4 regions of the Paenibacillus sp. FSL H8-0537 genome follow, and region 1 is predicted to be linked to each of the others. Evidence: riboswitches for the same ligand, from Rfam matches in the RefSeq annotation. Region 1 holds a riboswitch; each other region holds the start of a gene.

Region 1 (6,067 bases):
AGCACAATGAAGCTCTCACGCAGCCCCTTAGCCCGGGCCGTCAGCATATAATCTTTATTCAGCTCCTCCAGCAGCGCCGCACGCGTTAGCCGCATCAATATGGCGCCTGTACCGGAAGCAAGCACCGCGGCTGGCATAAGCAGATGCTTCCATGTCCCATAGCCGCTGGTTGGGAGCAACTGCAGCTTCTCCGACCATAAGGCAATGAGCATGATCGCCAGCCAAAATCCGGGAATGGAAACCAAAATCAGCGCAAGCGCCCTGCCGATATGATCGAACAGCCGATTGCGCCGAATCGCCATGAGCATGCCGCATGGCACGCCAAGCAGAATGGCGAACAATACAGCTAACAAAGATAGGCTTAAGGTTGCAGGAAGGCGGCGCAGCAGCTCGCCGCTAACCGATTCCTTCGTCATATATGACGTTCCCAAATCACCTTGTACCGCCTTTGATAACCAATGTCCATATTGAACGAGCAGCGGATCATTCAGCCCCATCTCTTCGCGTTTCAAAGCAATTTGCTCTTCGGTCGGCTGGCTGAAGCCGTTCATGCTGAGCAGCTCGACAGCCGGATCACCCGGAGAGGCGACGCTTAATGCAAAGGCTATAAACGTAATGCCAATCAGGACGGGAACAGCCGCCGCCAACCTCCGAATGAAATAGGCCATCTTATTGTACCCGCTCCAGTTGCGGCAGCGTTGTACCATACACAAGTGCCCCGTATCCGGTAATTTCTTTGCTGAACGCAATTAAGCTCGCATCATTAAACAGCGGAATCGTCGGCAATTCCTCAGCTGCGATATCCTGCAGCTCGTTATAAATGGCAGCGCGATCATCCATATTCAGCGTCGTCTTCACCTGATTCAACAGCTCATCCACACGGGCATTGCTGTAACCGAGCGTATAGCTTTTATTGCTTGAGCCTTCGCTAGCCATATAATTGTTCAAAATCGAATAAGGATCGCCGTTCGGCAGCCCCTGAATGGCCATAGCCAAATCGAAGTTTCCTTGTGCCTGTGCTTCCTTGTAAGCTGCTCCATCCAATATTTGAATCGTAACGTCCAGCTGCAATTGTTGAAGCACAGCCTGAAGCAGCTCGGCCTGCGCTTTATACGGATAACGGTCAAGCCCATAAGTTGGCACAATTAGCGTAACCGCCTGCCTGTTATCGCCAAGCACCTCATGCGACAGAGCGATTGCCTTTTCCGAATCATGAACGGCAGGGATGTCCTTGTAAAACGGCGAGGTCGAATTTAGAATGTTGGCTGTAGCGGTTGGATAACCCAAAAACAGCTCCTTCACCAGCTGCTCGCGGTCAATAATCAGACTCAGCGCCTGACGCATCTTCAAATCATTAAATGGCGCTTTGGCACCGTTCGGATGCAGGTAGTGGGAAATCGTCGATTTTGCCGTCGATACAGCAAAGCGGTCATCCTTCAGCAGCTCCTCGGCAAGGGCAGGAGGAATAGCTCCCAAATCCATGACGCCCAAAATCTCCCCAGATTTAAGGGCAGCCAGCCTTGTATCAGGGTCCGGTATGACGCGGACGCGGATTTTTTGAGCTTTTGCTTTTTCGCCATAATAGCCGTCGTAAGCTTCTAGCAAAGAATATTGATCCTTCTCATGCTGCACAAGCTTGAAAGGACCTGTTCCTTGCGGCAGGCCGTTGAAATCGCCGTTGTCGTCAAAATTATTCGGGCTGTACATCGGACTTGAGAAGTTGATCATTGAATACAGCAGCGTCGGCTGCGGATTTTCGAAAACAAGCTTAATCGTGCTTTCATCAACCTTCACGACTTCCTGAAGGCTAGGGTATGAATGATTAATGTCCAGCGTATAGAACGGCGAACTCTTCGGGCTCACCTGCTTGTAACGGGCAAAATTTGCAAGCGCCGCGTCCGCGTTGAATGGCGCGCCATCGTGGAACGTCACGCCTTTGCGCAGCATGAAGGTCCATTCCTTGCCATCAGCGGACATTTCCCACGATTCCGCCAGCTTTGGAGCAGGCTTGCCATCCTCAGAAGCAGCAATTAGCGGCTCCCATACGTATAGAATAGTGCTCGTGTAATAAGCATCTTGTGGTCCTGGTGCTAAATCCCGCGGCGCAGCCAGCACGATTTCTTCAGAAGCAGCATCCGCAGCGGCGGAAGGAGCAGCAGACTGCTGCGACAGCCCATTATTGCTGATGGGTTCATTTGAGCCGTTGGCACCACTGCAGCCCATCAGCGCCAGCAGCAAGCAGAGGCTGAATAAAACACCCATTCTTTTTTTATTTCTTGCCGTTTGTGTACGTTTCATCTTTTCTATTTCCTCTCCCTCTAGCAAAATCATCTTCCTGTAAAAATCCGCAAAAAAAAAGACAGCTCTGCCTCCAGTCATAGGAAGGATAGAGCTGCCTGTTATTGTTATTTTCCATCATAGCAAATAAGCATGCGCGCTAACACTTCCCTATTCTCCGTAGGTTACAGCAGTGTTGTCAGAACAGGCAGGTCTCCTGGCTACCGGAAATAATGCTGCTAGCTGCCTTCCCATTCTCGCTAAGCGAGATCAGTGGCCTTGTAGCTTCAGCTAATCCGTAACAGTGGCGGGACCGCGTCGGTTTTGCACCGAACTTCCCTTTTAAGCTCCAGCCGCAGCTGTCGCACCTTATTCCCACAATTTTTCAGTTGTTTGCAAATCTGGTTGATTATATACCAGCCCTTTCATTTAAGCAACCTTTCCCTCCGCTTTCCTTTGTTTATTTTCTGATATAAAATAAAGTAGATAGCATTTCGTAACTGGAGGGAACGACTGATGAAACCACAATTTCAGCCTTTATTTGAACCATTCACTTTCACGAATGGCATGTCTGTACATAATCGTATTGTAATGGCGCCAATGACAACCTGCTCGTCCAATCCGGACGGTACAGTGCCTGATGAGGAGCTCGCCTACTACAGCCGTCGCAGTGCGGGGCCCGGCATCGTCGTTACAGCTTGCGTCTACGTAAGCCGCAACGGCAAAGGCTTCCCGGGCGAATTTGGCGCGGATACCGACGAAATGATCCCAAGCCTCAAGCGTCTGGCCGATGCGATTAAAAGCCGCGGCGCGAAGGCGATTTTGCAAATTTTTCATGGCGGAAGATCCTGCTTCCCTGGCCTAGTGCCGAATGATGATTTGGTGAGCGCCAGCAGCATTGCCCAGCAAGAAGGCGGTATTGTACCACGCGAGCTAACCGAGGAGGAAATCAAAGCGATTATCGCCGACTTTGGCGAAGCGACCCGCCGTGCAATTGAGGCTGGTTTTGACGGCGTAGAAATTCACGGTGCCAACGGCTATCTGCTGCAGCAATTTTATTCCCCGGCTTCCAATGTACGTACCGACGATTGGGGCGGCTCGGTCCATAAACGGATGGCTTTCCCGCTCTACGTCGTTGAAGCCGTTCAGAAAGCCGCAGCTATGGCGCCACAGCCATTTCTGGTGGGCTATCGCTTCTCGCCGGAGGAGCCTGAAGAAGAAGGCTTGACGATGGAGCATTCGTACCATCTGGTTAACGCTCTAATCGAGCAGAAGCTGGATTATTTGCATGTGTCGCTTAATGATTTCTGGTCGAAGCCGCGCAGAGGCGAACAGGATTCACAAAGCCGCATGGCCTGGTTCGTCGAAAAATACAGCGAGCACATTCCATTCATCGGAGTTGGCGGCATCACAACTGCCGAAGAGGCTCTGCAAGCGAAAAACTCCGGCGTGCCGTTCATCGCCCTAGGCCGCGAGCTCATTATCGACCCGGATTGGACGGAGAAAATCAAGCAAGGCAACGAGCAGGATATTGTGACTACGCTGTCCAAGCAGGATCAAGAGCGTCTTGTCATCCCGAATGGCTTGTGGGGAGCCATTACGCATGCGCCAGGCTGGTTTCCGATAACGGAATAATTGCAAAGTCCACCCTATCGATCACAAATAGGCACAAGGTGAAACGGCTGTCGCCGTCCTTTGGCGGCGCGGCGCGTTTCGACCCGAGACTAACAATTTGACATTTCTATAAAAGTAGATATACTAATCCTCATGGATACTTTATCAATACTTAAAGCTGTGTCTAACGAGAAACGGTACCATATTTTAAAATGGCTGAAAACACCTGAGGAGCATTTCGGGCCTCAATGCCATCTAACCGATGCTTGTCAGTTTGCTGGAGGCGTCTGCGTCGGTTCGTTTGCTGAAAAATCGGGCCTTGCGCAATCCGTTATATCCGGCTATTTAGTGAAAATGCATAAAGCAGGCTTGCTGGAGTCGAAGCGGATCGGACAGCACACTTATTACAGACGCAATGAAGCTAACATTCGGCTTTTCAAAGAAATGATTCAGGATGAGCTATAACCTTGCTTATGCCTGTTCATTTCATGCTTTTATATCTATTTTTATAGAATTATAGATTTTCTATTCGATTAGGAGGTATTTTATTCATGAGTTCCATTCAATCGTTGTTCAAGCCGTTCTCTGCAGGTCCACTTTCCCTGCCTAACCGTGTCGTAATGGCACCTATGACCCGCGGTTTTTCTCCAAATGGCGTTCCGGGTGAAGATGTTGTCGCCTACTATAGACGCCGCGCCGAAAATGGCGTTGGCTTAATTGTGACAGAGGGCACGCTGATTAACCATCCGGCTGCCACCGATAATCCAAACATCCCTAACTTTCATGGCGAAGCTGCATTAAATGGCTGGGCGAAGGTCGTCGAGGCTGTTCATGCGGCTGGCGGCAAAATCGTTCCACAGATCTGGCATGTTGGCACAACGCGCAAGGTCGGCTCCCATCCGAACCCGGAAGCACTGCCGATCGGCCCTTCCGGTATTACTGCAGAGGGCGAGGTCGTGAATGAGCCTTTGACCGAAGCCGAAATTAAAGACGTTGTTGCAGCTTACGCACAAGCAGCAGCCGATGCGAAACGGATTGGCTTTGACGGCATTGAGCTCCATGGCGCGCACGGCTATTTGATCGACCAATTTTTCTGGGAGAAAACGAATAAACGGACGGATCGTTATGGCGGCGATATGCTGTCGAGAACGCGTTTTGCGGTCGAGATTATCGAAGCTTGCCGCCAAGCTGTCGGACCTGATTTCCCGATTATTATTCGCATCTCGCAGTGGAAATCGTCCGAGTACACAGCTAAGCTTGCGAGCACTCCTGAGGAATTGGGACAGTTTCTTGCTCCGCTTGTAGAAGCTGGAGTAGATATTTTCCACTGCTCGACTCGCCGCTTCTGGGAGCCGGAATTTGAAGGCTCGGAGCTCAACTTTGCAGGCTGGACGAAAAAGCTTACTGGCAAACCAACGATTACCGTTGGCTCCGTAGGACTAGATGGCGATTTCATGAGCCTCTTTACCGAAGGCAAAGGCGCAGAAAACGCTAATGTGGATGATCTGGCCTCACGCCTGGATACAGGCGAATTTGATCTTGTAGCTGTTGGCCGCGCCCTGCTCGTCGATCCTGCGTGGGCAGATAAAGTCCAAGGCGGAAGACAAGATGAATTAATTCCGTTTACGCCTGCTGCTTTGCAGACGCTGCACTAAGAAATGATTTTACACTAAAAAATATATGCCCAGCGCCTCCTTTTTCACGGATTGGAGGAGCTGGGCATTTAATGTTTATACTTCCATAAAGATAGACTTGGCGGACACAGCAGACGCTAATTCAACGGAATCACGGGTTAAGACACAGGACGCGGACACAGGAGTCGTTAATGTCTCGCCAATAGCCGTTTTGACGGGATAACGAGGGTTATAACGGATCTCCTGTCCGCTCACGGCCTGAAATCGGTTCAAAAGTCAAAATAGCGGAACCTCAGTCCTCCAAATAGGAGTGGCAGTGCGACTCCCGCTTGCATACACACCCTAGCCATTTTACCAATTAACTCTGCTTTGCGAACAGCTCCCTCGCCTCGTGATAGCTCTCCAATGTCCCAATATCAAAGCGCTTCCCTTCAAATTTGTAGGCATGAACCTCTTTATGCCGAATCAGCCAAGGAACAAAGTTGCCCGGTGCGTCAGGGTTATTGCCCTCTGCCAAATATTGCTTGATTAAAGGGAGTGTT
Region 2 (6,067 bases), 610 kb from region 1:
GCGTGAATAACGCGCTGTACAACAGAATATTGCTCATCTGTGAACGGGTGCTCCCCTAGCTCCTCGGTAATCATTTCAAAGCTGCGTGCTTCAATTTCCTGCGGCTGTACAGTAAGCGGTTTAAAATCAGTCAAAAAATCCATGTTTTTCGCTCAGCTCCTTCAATATATGATGCAACGTGTATTTAACTCAACATTTCCTTTAATGTATCACTTATTTCGTCAAAGCGCGAAAAAACATGCCCATAGGCAAGCTTAGGACGCCCAATAATAATCGTCTCAATACCCATTTCAAGCGCCGCTTCCAGCTTCTCATCCACAGAGCCAACCTTGCCGCTCTCCTTCGTAATCATCAGCGTCACGCCGAATTGCTCGTAAAGGGCGCGGTTGAGCGCTTTGGAAAATGGACCCTGCATGGCAACGATATGCTTTTGCGGCAGTCCCAGCGCATCGCATTTCTCCATATTGTCGAGGCGCGGCAGCATGCGGGCGATCAGCGTCACGTTAGGCAAGCCTAGCAGGCGCTCGGTAAAAACCTGCAGCGTTTTGCTGCCAGTCGTCAGCATCACGACGCCGCCTTTGGCAGCCGCCATTTCGGCTGCTTCGGCGTAATCATCCGCATACTGGATTAGCGGCTGTCCATCAAAGGTCAGGCTCTCGCGCTCATAGCGAATATAAGGCACCGATGCCTGCTCGGCCGCCGCCATTGCATTGCGATGCGCCTCCTCGGCAAAGGGATGGCTGGCATCAACGACAGCCTGTACCTGATTTCCCTTCAGGTAAGCTGCCATTTCGTCTGCGGTTAGCCGTCCCACTCGTACATCAAGTCCGGCTTCCTTCAAGCTGCCTGCCGCACTATCGGTCACGACCGAAGTCAGCACGCTATAGCCCTGTGCCTTAATTTGTACAGCGAGCTCCCTCGCATCGCTCGTTCCACATAGCATAAAAATCATGGCTTAACCCTCCCCGACAAGCGTTGCTGCCTTGGACGGATCATTTTTCTGCGGGGCATCTTCCTTGGCATTAGCAGCAGGCTCGCCAATTTCAAGGTGCTCGTGGTCGTGGTGATCATGGTCGTGTTCATGGTGCTCATGGTTATGCTCATGTGTATGGCCCTCATGATGATGCTCGTGATCATGCGCATGGTGTTCGTGATTATGGTCATGATGATCATGCCCGTGATCGTGATCATGATGGTGGTGGTCATGGTGGTCGTGATCATGATCATGGTGGTGATGATGGTCATGATCTTTCATCGCCTGCAGGCGGAACTGGCACATATCGCAGTTCATCTTCACTTCGTCCTGCAGCGCTTCTGCGGCGCGATCTTTCAAAATCTCTTTAAGCAGCGGGTGGAAGCCAAAATATTCCGCAAGCACAAATTCCGTATCCGGATAAGCAGCCGTATATTGCTCCATCGCTGCTTCCATCCGTTTAATTAAAACACCGGTAAACAGGAAGTACGGCAGTATAATAACTTTACGCGCGCCCAGCTTGAGGCAGCGCTCTACACCTTCATCCATCAGAGGCGCCGTTACGCCAATAAAGGCGGTTTCGACCCATTTGACTTTAAGGCGCTCCCAGAACAAACGGGAAATTTTAAATAGCTCGCTGTTCGCATCGGCATCGCTGCTGCCCCGACCGACGATCAAAATAGCCGTATCAGCAAGCTCGCTTTCCTCTGCCGCAGCTGCTTCGCCAAGGCGGGAGGTTAGAATTTCCAGCACTTGATCGTGAACGCCAATCGGCCGTCCATAAATAATATTTATTGCTGGGTATCGCAGCTTTGCCTCATCAATTGCTGCAGGCATATGAAGCTTTGCATGCCCTGCCGAAAATAACGTAATCGGAATAACGGCGATCCGAGTCGCCCCTTTTGATACGCAAATATCAAAGCCCTGCTTCATCGTCGGCGTGACAAACTCCAGAAAGCACAGCTCTACCAAATCTGCTTTCAGTGTTGACGCTACAGAGGCGACAAACTCGCGCACCTCTTCATTGCCTCTCTCATCCCGGCTTCCGTGCCCTACAAATAAAACCGCATCCATCTTCCTTCATCTCCCTTGCTGTCGCTAGTCTCCGCACAATGCGTCTTCGATATGAAAAACAGGCAGCTCCTGATAGCGATAGCCTTCTATTTGACCCATCCGTTTGAAAAATTTATGAAAGCGCTCATTCGGATGGCCTTCCGATTTATACAGCGCAATAATGCGTTCAATCAGTGGCACGATTTCCTCGGCTGCAATGCCTTCGGCAACCGGCTGCGCCGCATGCGCATTGCGGCCGACGGTTTTGCCGCCGAGGAACAAATCAAATTTGCCACGGCGATACACGATGCCGATATCCTCGTTAACTGCGCCATAACAAGCCATGCCGCAGCCATTGAACCCGACACGCAGCTCCTTCGGCATGGCCATGCCGCCGATCTTCTCTTGCAGTTCATCGGCATAAGGCACCGATTCCGCCTTCTCCAGATTGCAAAAATCGCAAGCCTTCAGTTGCAAAACATCACCAATCGGTGCCAGACTGAGGCCATCCGCACGCAGCTTTGCCGTAACGCTGTCTGGATCAGACGTCGGGATCCGCACAAGCAGATGATGGTGCGGCGTATATTCAATCGAGCCCTTCTCGCCAACCGCCTGCGCCAGTGCCACCAGCTGTTGGGGAGTAAAGTTCTTCGTCGCTACACCCGGGCTTACGGCGAACTCCAAAACGGATTGCTGCGTAAATACAGGCAATGGGCTCGCGGCTTCCTCATATGCCCCACTAGGCTCTATACCCTTGCTGCGATCATTAAGCAGTACTGCTTCCATCGCCAAATGAAGTGGCGAGACAGCTGGCATCGCGGCTGACTCCACCCTCGATGAAGCAGCTTTATCAACCGGAGCTGGAGCTGGCTTCACGGGTGCGGCTGGAGGCGCTATGGCAACGGCTACGCCGCCGCCTTGCCCATTTTCATTTCTCGGCTGGTCTTGCATCGCCATTTGCGGCTCCTCCCGCTCCACCAAAGAGTCCGCCCTATCATATTCATCCTCAGGATAGTCTCCATCACCTGAGAGCTCCGGCATTCCTGCCGTATGAAGCGCCCACGGCTCATTCTTCTCTTGCAGACGCTGGTGAGGCTTCAAAGGCTGCGCGCCTTCGCCCAGCGTATATTTGCGCTGATAGCCACGCGGCGTAATCATCAGCCCATCATAATTAACGGTTGTGGAGTTGCCGATAACGACCGTTGTCAGCATGCCGATATCATGGTCAAGCATACGGGCAAGCGTCGTCACGACAATATCCTCACGGTCGCGGTACGCGCTTTTCACAATGCCAACCGGCGTATCTGGCGAGCGGTATTTGAGCAAAATACGCTGCGTCTCCACGATTTGCCGTGTTCTTCTGCCGCTGCGCGGGTTATAAAGCGCAATGACGAAATCCGCTTGTCCTGCCGCTTCTACTCTGCGCGCTATCAGCTCCCAAGGGGTCAAATGATCGCTTAGGCTGATCGTGCAAGCATCGTGCATAATCGGTGCGCCGAGCAGGGACGCTGTCGAGTTAATGGCGGAAATGCCGGGAATGACTTCAACCTCTACCCCGCCATTACGCTTCCAGCCCTTCTCAATCAGCACCTCATACACGAGTCCTGCCATACCGTACACGCCCGCATCGCCGCTTGATATAACGGCAACCTTCTTGCCGTTCTCCGCCTGGCGCACCGCTTCCTGCGCCCGGCTGACCTCCTCCGTCATCCCTGTCCGCACAATCGCCTGATCGCTGATTAGCTCCCGAATCAAGTCCACATACGTGTTATAGCCGATGACTATATCGCTCTCCTGAATCGCTTCACGGGCGCGTTTCGTAATATGCTCGAAGCTCCCTGGGCCGAATCCGATTATTAACAGCTTGCCGACGCCTGCTTCACTCATTGATGCCCAACTCCTTCTATGTAGCAATTTACAATTTCTATCCAACAAAAAAAGCACCTCTAACGATATGTGTTAGAAATGCTTGAAAAGACCAATGTCCTTGTTAAACGCAGACAGCGAAGGGCCATCCAATCTCTAACACCTTCCTAATATCCACGTAGGTTTACAGTGTCGTTGAAATAAGCAGGTCTCCTGGCTTTGAAGCGTCAGTCGCTTCATACAGTGGCGGGTCCGCGCCGGTCTCTCACCGACTTCCCTATTAAGTCAACTTGGGCGCCTTGCGCACCTGCTGACACTTATTCCCTTCCTATTAAATTGTAATCTTAATGATAACATTAGATTGTATGATCGACAAGTGCGTTTATGCCATCAGCCTAGACGCAAATAGAGCCAGCGCAAGCTCGGACTGCATGTCCATGCTGGCGCCAGCTCTATTTTTCAAAATATAAGAATTTATAAGTTTTGCACTTATAAATGGGCTTATATTTCACCCTCGAAACGGCAGCTTTGCCGTCAGAGGACGGCTTCAGCCATTTACGCGTAAAGGTTTATTTCTTCTCCAGTGTTTCCCAAGCCGCTTTCACGAGAGAATCAAAAAGCTCGTCATCCTCTTCCAGCTCATCCTCAACAGCTAAAAGATCCTCTTCCTTGCCTGATTCATTTAGAAAAAATAAACCGTAGCCCCACTCAGTCGCCTTGCGGCTGTGAAGGGCAATTTCGTATTGGTTCGTCTGACCCTCTACTTCAAAATGAACCTTGCCTACGAAACCAGATTCCTTGGAGTTCGTCATGCTAGCATGCAAAATATTTACTTTCATCTTTCATTCTTCCTCTCTTTACCGTTACGACACCAGCTGCTGAAGTTGATTGACTTGATTTAACAGCTCGTTGATTTTGTTAATCGTATTTGGAATTTCCGTTGCGTCAACCAATGCTTTGCCGTCTTCGATCTGCTTCAGCACCGCATCAATGCCTTCCTGCAGCTTCAAATTATAATCGACCACGGTCTGATGGACATCCTTGGCAAAATCCGGCGCTTGCAGCTCGCCAAACTGCTTGATAGATTCCTGCACAGCTACTAGCTGTTCCTTATAATCGGCGCGTGCACTTGCATCGTTTACGGCTTGCTCCGCAAGCTGCGTCGCCTGCTCGCTGAAGCTTGTCAGCGTCTGCATGTATGAAGCCGCCCCCGTCACATAGTCGGCCGAGCTCGATACGGAATTGACCGCCTGCTTGGCATCCTCGAATAACGAGCATCCTCCTAATAATAACATTCCAATGATTAAAAGTATGCTTTTTCCTGAACGAATGGTCATGTTTAATCTCTTCCTTTCCGCCTGTATGGCACAGAGCACTATTTATACGGCATAAGCGTCCAAACGGTTGCATTTCGTCTTATTAATAAGCTTGTCCATCATTTATGTGGGCTATAAGATCAAATGAGACTAAAACAGCCCGAAGATTTCGTGGATTTCATTTAAACCATTTTCTTGTCAACCGACATTTCACACCTATCTGCCAGTTACTTGTACGACAAAAAGGAGCTGCCACGAGGCAAGCTCCTTCACTATCGTTTTACAGACGATTCCATGAATGAGTATCTCGATTCATTTGGGATTGATTACTTTGCTTGATTTAATCGATAAAATGTACATATTGCAGGAACCTTTTCAGTATAACCGCTGCCTGCGCCCTCGTTACATTCTCCCTCGGGGCAAAGCGTCCGTCCACCATTCCTTTCATAATGCCGTCTTCCGATGCTCGGACTACCGCAGCTTGCGCCCATGAAGAAATGGAGTCTCGATCCGTGAAAGCATCCAGATGGCCTCCCTCTTGCCCATCGCTACCGGTTCCATGGCTGGTGAAGGTTAAGGCCCCAGCAATCACAACGGCCATTTGCTCGCGGGTAATTGGATCGTTAGGCGCAAAACGGCCGGCACCGATGCCACTAACCAGCCCGTTAGCCACTGCCGCATTTACTGCAGATGCATACCATGCGGATGCAGGGACATCCGCAAAACGATCACCGCCCTCGCTCTCCTTCACGGATAGCCCTAGCGCACGAACGAGCAAGGCTGAGAATTCCGCTCGTGTAATGGTTCCCTCTGAGTCAAAACGGTCGGCCGCCACGCCGTTCACCAGCAGCTTGGACGC
Region 3 (6,067 bases), 500 kb from region 1:
ATCGGCAAAAATGCATGCTTAAACACTTGGAAGATTAAAATCCTCCCCTTGGACAAGCCTCGCGCACGCGATGCCTTGACGAAGTTCTGGCTGTTCATCTCGAGCATATTCGTCCGCAAAACCCGGGCATATACCGCACCAAGTCCGAGCCCAAGCGTAACCGCCGGCATTAAGAGGTGAGCAAGGCCGCCGCGTCCCATGGAAGGCAGCCAGCCAAGACGGACCGAGAAAAAATAAATCAATAAAAAACCGAGCCAAAAGGAGGGGATCGAGGCGCCAAGCAGCGCCATCAATCGGCCCATCCGGTCAAGCAGCCCTGTTGAAAAGATTGCGGTGGCGAGGCCGATGAGGCAGGTTGCCAGCAGCATGACAAATGCACCAGCCGAGGCCAGCTCCAGTGTGGCGGGCAGCCTTTTAAGCAATTCGCCGGCAACTGGCTCCTTGGACATATAAGATGTCCCCCACTGCCATGTAAATACATCGCCAAGCCAGCGTATATATTGGCTCCATAAGGAGTCTGTCAGCCCCATTTCCTCCCGCAGTGCGTCAATCGCCTCCTGAGAAGCCGGGATATTGTGCGTGGTCAGCAAAATTCTCGCCGGATCGCCCGGAGATACCCTCATTAAAATGAAGGTCAGCGTCGCTACGCAAAAAATGACAAGCAGCATTTGCATGGCGCGTTCGAGCCAAAAACGAAGCATACTTAGGTACACCCTTTACTTAGGTGATATCAACTTCAGCTGTCACATAATAATATTCGATCGGATGCGGAATAAAGCCCGTTACCCCTTTTTTCACGCCAAATACATTGTCGGGGTGTACGATAAACGACTGCGGCAAATCTTCATTAATAATGTCCTGAGCTTCTATCGCAAGCGCATTGCGTGCTTCTGTAGCAGACGTTTCGTTCAGCTTGTTAATAACCGTCTCAAGCGGCTTCGATACATAATGGCTGACATTCGATTCGCTAGCTGATTGATAGAAAATGTTCAAGAAATATTGCGGATCGCCTGTATGTGCTGTCAGCATGCTGTACATAGCAAGATCCCAATCGGACTTCGCAAGCTCAGCATCAATATTTTCAACCTTGCGAATTTTCACGGTAATGCCTTCATTAAGCAGTTGGTTCTGAATAACCTCTGCCATTACGGACAGCTCTGGGCGGTGCGGGAACGTAAGGAGCGTCGCCTCGAATGGCTTGCCTTCCTTCTCCCACATGCCTGCAGCATTTTTCTGCCAGCCGCCAGCGCTCAGCAATTGCTCCGTCGTTTCCCCTGCTGCTTGCTCCGCTACTTTGCCAAATGGCAAAATTTCCGGGAACGGGCTTTTCGCTTTCGTGCCATAGCCACGCATAACCGATTCAATAATCGCCTCGCGCGGAATGGCTTGATCTACAACCTCGCGGTTCGCCTTTTCTTTAAACAAAGCAGAATTCATATTAAATAATACCATATGTGTACGAACCGATGGTGCAGACAGCACTTCCAGCTTACTGTCCTTCTCTACCAGCTCAATGCTGTCAATCGGAATGTCCGTTGCAACATCTACTTCGCCAGCTTGCAGCGCCATCAGTCGGGTATTGCCATCGGTTACAAACTTCATTGTCACTTCCTTAAGCTTCGCCGGTTGTCCCCAATACCCATCATAACGCTCAACAACAAGCGATACGTCTTTCGTAAACTGCTTGATTTTGAAAGCTCCCGTCATGGCCGGGTAGCTGCCCGCTTCCTTTATGCTGTCGACATCAAGAATAATCGTGCTTGGATCAGCCAAGCTGGAAATAATAGCCGAGTTCGGCTGTGTTGTTATAATTTTCAGCTCATCCGGTGCAACCACTTCAATATCTTTCACCAGCAGCAAATCCTTCGCCAAATGGCTATTTTCAATGGAACGAAGCAGTGAAGCTTTCACGCTTTCTGCATCCATCTTTTTGCCGTCGTGGAACGTTACGTTGTTCTCCAGCTTGAGCGTCCACGTGTTAGCATCCTCCTGCTTCCACTCCTTCGCAAGCCAAGCAGCCGGCTGCAGCTGCTCATTCAATTTAATAAGCGTTTCCCCTGCGCCAGAGCGCATAACGTCCCAGCTGTCATCGCCATGCGGGTCAACGCCTGCTGGGTTCCAGGTGTACGCCATTGTCAGTGTTTTATTTGCGGCAGAAGCATTGTTTTCCCCGGCAGCATTGGTGCCCTTCCCTGTGTTTGAGTCAGCATTCGTGCTGCATCCTGCAAGCACCAGCATCAAGCAAACGATCATCATTCCAAGTGAAAAGCTAAATGGCTTCTTCGTGTTGTTCATTTTTCTTTTGTCTCCCCTTTAAGTAAGCGTAAACGGCCGAAAGCCGTCCTGTGGCGGCAAAGCTACCGTTTCGCGTAGAAATATAGAGAAAGGATAGAAAAATCATATCCTTTCCTATATTTAAAAAAAGCATCCCCGACCCTTAAGAAAGCAGTCAGAAATGCTTTTATGATAAATAACTAAACCTTATCTGCGTCTGCTCGTCATGGAGCAGCAAATAATCGTTAGACATTTTGCAATAAATGGGCATAACCAACCACCTCCCTAAGCACCGTAGGTCAAACAGTGATGTTAAAACAGGCAGGTCTCCTGACTTGGGGCCTCCCTCTCTTCCCTTCCCGGCTAGCGCGAGCCTCTGCAATTCGTCCTGCGACGAAAAGAAGCTCATCAGCCAGTGGTTCATTTGTGAGGGGAGCGCAGCTTAATTAATGATTAGCTGCTGCCCTATACAGTGGCGGGTCCGTGTCGGCCTTTAACCGAACTTCCCTTTTAAGCGAACTAAGGCGTATATGTCCTTGCCTTCGTACCGCACCTATTTTCATTCAATTATGAAGTTTTGCAGGCTAATCAGCCTGTCTTGTCCGTAATCCACTCTTAATCTTAGGGAGGAAGTGCTGATCTGTCAACATTTTGATTTAAGTAAGCTATAGCTCCATCATAATGCACACGCCCCAGTGCCTTAAACAAGCTAAATGAAAGTATTTTCAATATAAAACTTTCATATTTTTTCCAGTAATGATATATTGAAAATACTTCACGCATGATGAGCTTATTTATTAAATTAGTCCAATAGGTACTCTATCAATTAGAAAAGGAATGATCACATTGTCGGTGAAAATCCTTCCAGTCGAAGTAAAGCAAATTATTGATTCCTATTGGTTTTACAGTGATTTTTATTCGATTATATCTCGCGTAGATTCGAAAAAAATGTGGTTTATGAATAATTATATTAATTTATTCGATATTCCAGATCCAAACCAATTATATACCTTTTTCTACAATGGTTATTATAGAGATAAAATGGTTGAGTTTTATGACTGCCCTTTTATTGATTTTCAGCGGATAGCGATAGACAGGCGAAGCTCGACTATTTTGAATAATGACCTGCTTGATTTTATTAAAGCATCGATTGACGGCGGCTATTATGTGATCGTTATGATCGACCGTTTTTATATAAAAGAATATGAAATTACTGCGAAGTCTCCACATGAAGTCATGATAAATGGGTATGATGATGCCAATAAAAAGCTGTATTTCTGCGACAATAATGCCAATGGAAAATACACAACGAATATCACCTGTGATTACGAGGCTTTTAGCAGAGCGTTTCATTTATTGGAAATTGAAGCCCATGATTTTAAACAGCATCTTTATTTATTGAAGCCTCTCGAAAATAACGACTATGCTTTTTCTCTAAAATACGTAAAAAATACGATGAAAGCCTATCTCTTGTCCAGGTCACATACAGATGAATATTACAACGAGGCTTTAGGCACACCTGGGCTAACCTTTGGCATTAATGTATACGACAAGGCCTCCGACTATTTAAAATATTTGGCTCAAGAGGAGGTAGTATTTGATATTAGATCGTTTCACCTGCTTTACGACCATAAGAAATGTATGACTATGCGATTAGACTACATGATTAATAACAAGCATTTGATTGATGATAATCAAATTTTGAACAGATGGAGAAAGCTCGAGGCGGATGTGCATGCTCTAAGAAATTTCATTTTAAAATATTTGTTTACTCGAAGCTCGGATGCTTTGTACAAGCAAATGGAGCAATTGCATAAATTAAAGGAGACGGAAATGGTTTTGCTTCAAGAGGTTGTGGACCAGTTGAAGGATGGCTAGAAGACCGTTTATGGTGACTGCATGGCTTCTATTAGACGTTTTAGGCTAAGTGAATGATGAGCATGGACGAGTTTACTTTTTCCCACCAGAAGCTAGCAAGTCAGCCACTTCTTTCATCGTTTCTCTAATTGTAATACTGTCTGCCAGATAATATTTGTCTTGGTCGAGTAGATATACATTTCCATTCTTGACTGCCGGCAATCCTTGCCATAAGCCTGATTTCAGAAGCTCATTGTAGTCTTCCTCATCCTCTACAATGAGCAGCAGATGATCCCCAACATACTCTGGAAGCAGCTCCTGCGAGACGACAACCGCATTTTTCCAACGATCCTTATTCATTTCTGCCTGAACCTTATCGACTGCTTTGGCTTGCAAGGCTGTCCTCACGACATACCCGCCAAAGTTTGTACTCAAATAAATTCGCAGTCCGCCTTCCTCGATAAGGAGAATAGAAACCGATTCATCTCCGATGGACTGTTTCACCTTCGCTCGCAAAACATCCCTCTCTGCCTCGTAATCTTTGATCCAACCACTCGCTAACGACTTCTTACCCAATACATCCGCAACTTTAGGAAAAACATCATAAATCGGATCGCTGAACTTGATGTACACAATCGGAGATACTTTTTCTAATTTATCCATAATATCTGGATAGATTTCTGGATAGACAGAACTGAAAATCATTAAATCCGGCGAAAGCTCTACTATTTTCTCAACATTTGGCGGATCACCGATAGAATCAACGCCTGCCAGTGATGGTTTTATGAACGAGTTAAGAAAATCATTATCGCAAACCGCAATCGGCTGAATGCCAACCGTTATGGCCACCGAAGAAAATTCGCATACAGCAACCTTTTGCGGCGAGACTGGAATTTCTACATCCCTCCCCATATCGTCGGTGAATACTCTTGTCCCCGCAGCCGCATCGGCTTGTGCTGCGTTCAGAGCAGTGTTGCTTCCTCCGTCCTCCAACGGCTTGTCTGTCATTGAACCACATGCCGCAATAACGAATAAAATGACCAGCATTCCTGCTATATATAATCCTCTGCTGCTGCTTAACTGTTTCATTTCTTCTTATTCCCCTTCAGTCCTATGATTAATAATGATTATCATAATCGATTATAGGGCTTCCTTCTTGATAATATCCATACACTATCATGATTGCTGATGGATTGTTATGTATCTTATTCATATTCTTCTCCCTCAATTCCTGCGCCTAATAGCACAGCCGCTTCTTCCATTTGCGCCATAATAGACAACGGATCATAAGCCAGCCACTGGTGTACATCAACTTGATAAATATTGCCGCTGCGCACGGCGGGGAAGGATAACCATACAGAAGACTCTTGAATGTCGGCCCATACTTGGCGAGTCTCCTCATCAGGCTGCACGACGACGATAAGGTGATCCGCCCTGAAAAAAGGCAGCTCATCCAGATTTATGACTGTGGAGTGATAGCTACCGTTTATTTCGAATTGCTTCGCAAGCTTATAAGGTGGTGTCAAACCAAGCGAATGGTACAACGAATAGCCCATAATTTGGTTTCCATACATTTGAAGAAAATCAGCCCGAACACGGAAAACCGCAATCGTCTGCCCTTCCATCTTCCTAAACAACCTGTTTCTAAGCTCAAGAGCTCTCTCTTCATAATTCCGCAGCCATTCCTCTACCTGTCGCTCCAAACCTAAAGCACTTCCAATTGCTTTAAATTGAATATATAAAGGATCTTTTTTGTCATCCACCTCTATAACCTTAGCTCCGCACTGCCCACGCTGCAGCCAGGAAGGTGGACCTATCACAATATCGGGCTTTAATTGATCTGTTGCATCCGAGTCATAATAGGGGAATTCATCTATTCCTACATCTAGAGCATCATCAGACCAGTCCGCAAGCAGCCCTCTAAGTCCGACCATGC
Region 4 (6,067 bases), 2.5 Mb from region 1:
TCAAGTTATTTTTGAAAAAAGAAGGCTGGATCGTCGAAGAAGCCTCGGACGGCATCAACGGCTTGTTCAAGGCGATGCAATACAATTATTCAATGATTTTGCTGGACCGTAATTTGCCGGGGATGGACGGGCTTGAATTTTGCCGCGAGCTCAAGAAGAAAAAATCGACACCCGTCATTATGCTTTCCGCCTGTGGCGAAGAGGATGACCGGCTCGACGGCTTCCAAGCGGGCTCCGACGATTATGTCGTTAAGCCATTCAGCCCGCGCGAGCTGATGTACCGCATTAAAGCGATCATTCGCCGCACCTCGGAGTTTGCTTATCGCGCCTTGCAGCGCAAGCAGACACCTGATCTTATGCTGCCAGGACTCGTGTTCGATTATGATTCGAGGCAAGTGATTGCCGGAAGCAGCAAGGTAAAGCTGACGTTCCGCGAATATGAGCTGCTCAGGTTTATGGCAGCCAACATCAATCAGCCCATTTCCCGTGAGGATTTAATGCGGCGAATTTGGGGCTATCAATCGCTAGGCGATTACCGGACGATTGATACCCATGTGAAGCGGATCAGAGAGAAGCTGAACCGCGTCCACCCCGAATCTGCCTCCTTGATTCAGACGGTATGGGGCATTGGCTATTGCCTGATGAATCCCGCGGCAGAGACCATTTAGGCGGGCGGCTGTAGCAGGCTGAATTGCATTACCTGTCTATATTGGCCTGTTTTCCTGCCTGCCGTGTCCCCACTCCCTCGGCTTTGACCATCCCCGCTTCAAATAAAGCAAAAGCTCCGCATGCGCCAATCAGCGCAAGCGGAGCTTTTTTAATATCCATAACTTCTTAATAACGATACGAATCGTCCTGATCATTACAATTACTTCATTACTTAGCCAGCTGCTCCCGTACTTGCTCAGTCGCTTGAATCATATTGCGCAGCGATGCAACTGTCTCATCTACACCACGCGTTTTAAGTCCGCAGTCCGGGTTAATCCAGAACAATTCTGGCTCAAGCACGTTCAGGGCGCGTTTGATCATCGATGTCATTTCCTCTACTTCCGGCACGCGAGGGCTATGAATATCGTATACGCCAAGGCCAATACCCAGCTCATATGTGTGCTCCTCGAAGCTGTGAATCAGCTCGCCGTGGCTGCGGGATGTTTCAATGGAGATAACGTCGGCATCGAGCGCGCGAATGGAATCAATAATGTCATGGAACTCGCAATAGCACATATGCGTGTGAATTTGCGTCGTATCCTTAACATCAGAAGTGGACAAGCGGAAGGAAAGCACCGCCCAGTTCAAATACTGCTCCCAATCTTCACGTTTAAGCGGCAAGCCTTCGCGAAGGGCAGGCTCATCCACCTGAATCATTTCAATGCCTGCTTCCTCCAGCGCCTTCACTTCTTCTGCCAAGGCAAGCGCGATTTGGTAAGCAACCTGCTCGCGAGTCAAATCGCTGCGGACAAACGACCAGTTCAAAATCGTAATCGGACCCGTCAGCATGCCTTTTACCGGCTTAGAAGTCAGCGACTGTGCATAAACGGTTTCTTCGACAGTCATCGGCTTGCTGAACTGCACATCGCCGTAAATGACTGGTGGTTTTACACAGCGCGAGCCATAGGATTGCACCCAGCCATTTTTCGTGAAAGCAAAGCCTTCCAGCTTCTCTCCGAAAAACTCAACCATATCCGTACGCTCAAACTCCCCATGAACGAGCACATCAAGGCCGATCTCTTCCTGCAGCTTGATCCAATGCTGAATCTGCTCCTTAATGAATACGCGGTACTGCTCCTCACCCAAATCACCACGACGCCATTGCTGCCTTGCTTGGCGTACTTCCGCCGTTTGCGGGAAGCTGCCGATTGTCGTTGTCGGCAGGAATGGCAGCTGCCAGCGTTCCTTCTGGCTCACTTGGCGCTCTGCAAATACCGCTTTGCGCTCCGACGGCTGTGCATCGATGCTCGCTACAGCGGCATGAACGCTTGCACGGCCACGGGATGGCGATGCGGCAAGTGCAGCTAAAGCGGCTGCATTGCGATCAAATGCCTCTTTTACCGCTGCATCTCCTTCATTCAGCGCAGTTGCAAGAACGGAAATTTCCTCCAGCTTCTCATTGGCATACGCCAGTGCGCCTGCAAGCTCTGCTGGCAGTGCCGTTTCGAGAGCGGCCGATACAGGTACATGCAGCAGGCTGCAAGAGGAGCTTACAATTAGGCGGTCGTTTGGCACGACTTTAGCAATACGGGAAAGCAGCGCTTTGCGCTCCTGAAGATCTGCCCGCCAAATGTTACGGCCGTCAATAATACCTGCGCCCAGCACCTTGCCTTGCGGGAAGCCGATTGACTCCAGCTGCTGCAGATTCTTTTCAGCGCCAGCTGTGAAATCCAAACCTAAGCCCTGTACAGGCAAAGCCGCGATTGCAGCATAATGCTGAACCGATTCGAAATACGTTTGCAGCAGCAAATTGAGCTTAGGTGCCGCTTCATGAAGCTGTGCATAAATGCTTTGCACAAGCGCCAAATCTGCATCAGACACATCTGTTACGAGCGAAGGCTCGTCAATTTGTACCCATTGTACGCCTTCTTGCTCCAGCTCGCGCAGCACCTGTGCATACAGCGGCACATACTGGGCAGCAACCGTAGCAAGCTCAGAAGCGGCATAGCCTTTAGAAAGCTTGAGAAATGTATAAGGTCCAACAATGACTGGTTTGCCCTCGATGCCCAGCTTTTCCTTTGCCTCGCGGTAAGCGATCAATGGACGGTTCTCGGTCAGAGCCGGCGTAATGCCTTTCAGCTCAGGAACAATGTAGTGATAGTTCGTATTGAACCATTTCGTCATCTCGGATGCCGAAGCCGTTTTATTGCCTCTCGCCATGGCATAATAGGTCGTTACCGATACAGGGCCGTCTGTGTAGCCAAAGCGCTCAGGCACGACGCCAAACATAGCAGCTGTATCAAGGATATGGTCATAATACGAAAAATCATTTACCGGAATGAGATCAATTCCGGCCTGTTTTTGCAATTGCAGATGGTTTAGACGAATCGTCTCCAGCTGTTTCAAGAAATCCGCTTCCTCAAGCTTGCCGCTCCAGAACGCCTCCAGCGCTTTTTTCCATTCTCTGTTTTCACCGATACGCGGATATCCCAAACTGCTGCTTTTTACTTGACTCATTGTTATTGCCTCCTGTTTTTCATTATTCACCCTAGTGGATGGAAGTTATAATTCTTTGTTATTTCATCAACAAACTCAGATATATGCTTATGGCATTGCGAGCGAATTTCTTCGCGGCGGCCTTTCCCTATACATCCGATTTGCTGCCAGCCAGAAACGATTAAATACAAAAAGGGACGTCCTACCCTGTACAGAAATGTGGGTAAAGACGCCCCTCGTTTCAACAAACGATGGCTGCCATCTTTAACACCTCCCTATCTCCCGTAGGTAATGCAGTGTATAGAATAAGGCAGGTCTCCTGGCTCCAGCATCATCATCGCTGCGCTCGCCTTCCCGGCATCATGCCAGTGGCTTTATTGCGCAGAACTCCGCTGTTACAGTGGCGGGACCGCGCCGGTGTTGCACCGGACTTCCCTTTTAAGCTCAAGACGTGACGCAAGAGCACCTTATTCCTCGCTATTTAGTTGGTCAATCTTTATTTATACTTTTCATTCTGAGAAATATAGAGAGAGGATGTAAAAATCATGTCCTTTCCTACTATTTCAAGCAACATGTATAACTATACACACTTTCGTGTTTTTATACAACAAAAGATTTTACAGCCGCTTTAAATTGTGCGAGCGTGCGCGGCGGCGGCTGTTCTCCTCGCAGCTCAGACGGCAGTGCCTCCCAAGCTTCCAGCACCATTGGCAGCGTGAGTCCAAGGCTTCTGAGACGTTCGCCTTCGCGAAATACCGTCTCCGGCGTACCCTCCAATATACAGCGGCCCTCATTCATAATAAAAATCCAGTCCGCCCAAGCATAGGCCATATTCATGTCATGCGTTGCCATAACCGGCGTTATGCCGCTCGCATGAATGCGGTCCAGCTCAGCCATCAGCCGCTGCTCCGATATCGGATCGAGATAAGCAGCCGGCTCATCAAGCAGTACCAGCTCCGGCTCCAGCGCCAGCACGCCGGCAAGAGCGACTCGCTTCTTTTGCCCCAGGCTAAGATGATGCAGCGGCTTATGAGCCAGTTCCTGCAAGTTCAGCTGCTGGATGATACGCCCCGTACGCCTGTTAATTTCCTCTTCATGAAGCCCCGCATTGCGCAGCCCATAAGAAATATCCTCATAAGCGGTATTCAAGATGAGCTGATGCTCCGGGTCCTGAAAAACAAGACCAACGCGCCGTCTCAAGCTGGCAAGCTCTCTGGGCTTGTAAGAAAGCGGCTCGCCGCGCCAGCTGACATAACCGGATTGCGGACGATTAATGCCAATAAGCTGCAAAAAAAGCGTCGACTTGCCCGAGCCATTATGCCCGCACAGCGCTACCTTCTTGCTTGCAGGAATCCGCAGCTCTAGCCCGTTTAAAGCGACCTTGTCCGTTCCGGGATATGCATAGCTTACACTGTTCATTTCCATAATGGTTGATGCCTGATCGTTGTCTGCCAGCTTATTCACCTCCATACCGAAGCCATAGCTCTGCTGCCAATAAAATGATTATGCCTAGCCCAGCTTCCGCCCAATATCGGAGGCGAACCGTCCGCTTTACAGCAGGCGCAAGGCGGATCTCATTCGTAAATCCTCTTGCCATCAGCCCATTCGAAAGCCCCTTATAGCGATGCATCGTCTTGACGAAGAGCCGCACGGCAATAGCTGCCGTACCTTGAAGCTTTCCTCTAAAACCATGTTGACCGCCCCGTGCGCGCTGCGCGATCAGCATAGCCCCCGCCGTATCCAGCAGCAGAAAGATGAAGCGATACATAATGATCATGAGCTCCAGTACAATTTGCGGCATTTTCAACCGCTTCAGCACCTGCAGCAGCTCGGGAAACGGGGTAGTCAAGGTGATGAAAAACATGCAGGCCAGGCAAGCAAGAATACGCGTGAAAATAGGTCCGGCAAGACCTAAGGATGCCTCCGGCACATACAAGCTGATCGGCTCCCATGAAGCGAGCACCCAGCCTGCTTTCTCAGCTGCCAGGCTTTCTGCTGCGCTGCCGCTGTTACTGCTGCTAGTGAATTCAATAAGCAGCGCAGGCAGGCTGAGAACGAACAGCAAGCAAGAGGAGAAAAGCAGCGCCATATAAAGCTTGGCAGGTACTTTCGCGTAGCCAATCGTCCACAGCATAAGCCATCCAAAAATGGCCAGCTGCACGAGCGGATGAGCGAGATAGGCAAGCAGCAGCAGCAGGGCTGCAAGCCCGCATTTCCAAAAGGCGGATAAATCCCGCAGCCGATTGGAATAAGAAATCGTATCGATCCATTTCATCATTGCTGCTTTGTTTTCTCCGACTTCCCTTTAAATAGGCCAATCACATAGCCGATAATGCCAGCGCCAATCGCAGCTTGCAGCGCGAACAGCATGCTTTCTGTTTCTCCCGGCACCTCTGCCAGCGGAGACGCCCAAGGCTCATAATGGGGCGCAATCGTCTGGATCATTTCCTCCGCTGCCCCATCCGCGCCGCCGAACTCGGCGTTAATGAATATTAATGGCGCAACGGCAAGTAAAACAACAATGGCTAAAATCCAAATATTTTTGGCACTGCGGCTCATTATACGCGCTCCCCTTTCATTCTCCGCTTCAAAATAGACAGCTCGTCCGTATTAAAAGATTGCAGCCAGTTCCAGATCAATACCGTCAGCAAGCCTTCACTAACAGCGAGCGGAATTTGGGTAATCGCAAAAATACCGCCAAATTTCATAAAGGACGCGATAATGCCGCCTTCGACAGCCGGAAAAGCAACTGCGAGCTGAATGGAAGTGACGATATAAGTAGCCAGATCGGCAACAGCAGCAGCGGAAAATATCGCCAGACCTTGCTTGCTGCCTGAACGCATCAGCAGCCGATAGACCGCATAGCCCGCAGCGGGACCGGCAACCGCCATTGAAAAAGCATTCGCTCCAAGCGTCGTCAGCC

Evidence for each region. A riboswitch is a leader RNA that binds a small molecule or an ion and turns the genes downstream of it on or off. The one in region 1 is predicted to bind cobalamin.
Region 2: linked by a shared signal. The riboswitch ahead of cobJ (precorrin-3B C(17)-methyltransferase) and the one ahead of MHB80_RS10680 (ABC transporter substrate-binding protein) in region 1 are both predicted to bind cobalamin.
Region 3: linked by a shared signal. The riboswitch ahead of MHB80_RS08655 (ABC transporter substrate-binding protein) and the one ahead of MHB80_RS10680 (ABC transporter substrate-binding protein) in region 1 are both predicted to bind cobalamin.
Region 4: linked by a shared signal. The riboswitch ahead of metE (5-methyltetrahydropteroyltriglutamate--homocysteine S-methyltransferase) and the one ahead of MHB80_RS10680 (ABC transporter substrate-binding protein) in region 1 are both predicted to bind cobalamin.

Annotation. Positions count from the first base shown of each region.
Region 1 covers NZ_CP150290.1:2,548,406-2,554,472, reverse strand. Annotated here, with positions in the region: gene nikB (nickel ABC transporter permease) at 1-668, opposite strand, end outside; gene MHB80_RS10680 (ABC transporter substrate-binding protein) at 670-2,298, opposite strand; cobalamin riboswitch at 2,467-2,664, opposite strand; gene MHB80_RS10675 (NADH-dependent flavin oxidoreductase) at 2,794-3,912, shown strand; gene MHB80_RS10670 (helix-turn-helix transcriptional regulator) at 4,045-4,356, shown strand; gene MHB80_RS10665 (NADH:flavin oxidoreductase) at 4,443-5,546, shown strand; gene MHB80_RS10660 (nucleotidyltransferase family protein) at 5,884-6,067, opposite strand, start outside.
Region 2 covers NZ_CP150290.1:3,154,245-3,160,311, reverse strand. Annotated here, with positions in the region: gene MHB80_RS13410 (precorrin-8X methylmutase) at 1-143, opposite strand, end outside; gene cobK (precorrin-6A reductase) at 185-952, opposite strand; gene MHB80_RS13400 (sirohydrochlorin chelatase) at 956-2,047, opposite strand; gene cobJ (precorrin-3B C(17)-methyltransferase) at 2,072-3,913, opposite strand; cobalamin riboswitch at 4,078-4,228, opposite strand; gene MHB80_RS13390 (hypothetical protein) at 4,462-4,731, opposite strand; gene MHB80_RS13385 (DUF6376 family protein) at 4,756-5,229, opposite strand; gene MHB80_RS13380 (leucine-rich repeat protein) at 5,549-6,067, opposite strand, start outside.
Region 3 covers NZ_CP150290.1:2,053,364-2,059,430, reverse strand. Annotated here, with positions in the region: gene nikB (nickel ABC transporter permease) at 1-701, opposite strand, end outside; gene MHB80_RS08655 (ABC transporter substrate-binding protein) at 721-2,295, opposite strand; cobalamin riboswitch at 2,577-2,846, opposite strand; gene MHB80_RS08650 (hypothetical protein) at 3,121-4,152, shown strand; gene MHB80_RS08645 (ABC transporter substrate-binding protein) at 4,225-5,220, opposite strand; gene MHB80_RS08640 (helix-turn-helix domain-containing protein) at 5,337-6,067, opposite strand, start outside.
Region 4 covers NZ_CP150290.1:5,042,259-5,048,325, forward strand. Annotated here, with positions in the region: gene MHB80_RS21240 (response regulator transcription factor) at 1-668, shown strand, start outside; gene MHB80_RS21245 (hypothetical protein) at 697-828, opposite strand; gene metE (5-methyltetrahydropteroyltriglutamate--homocysteine S-methyltransferase) at 877-3,165, opposite strand; cobalamin riboswitch at 3,436-3,629, opposite strand; gene MHB80_RS21255 (ABC transporter ATP-binding protein) at 3,745-4,614, opposite strand; gene cbiQ (cobalt ECF transporter T component CbiQ) at 4,601-5,422, opposite strand; gene MHB80_RS21265 (energy-coupling factor ABC transporter substrate-binding protein) at 5,419-5,703, opposite strand; gene MHB80_RS21270 (energy-coupling factor ABC transporter permease) at 5,703-6,067, opposite strand, start outside.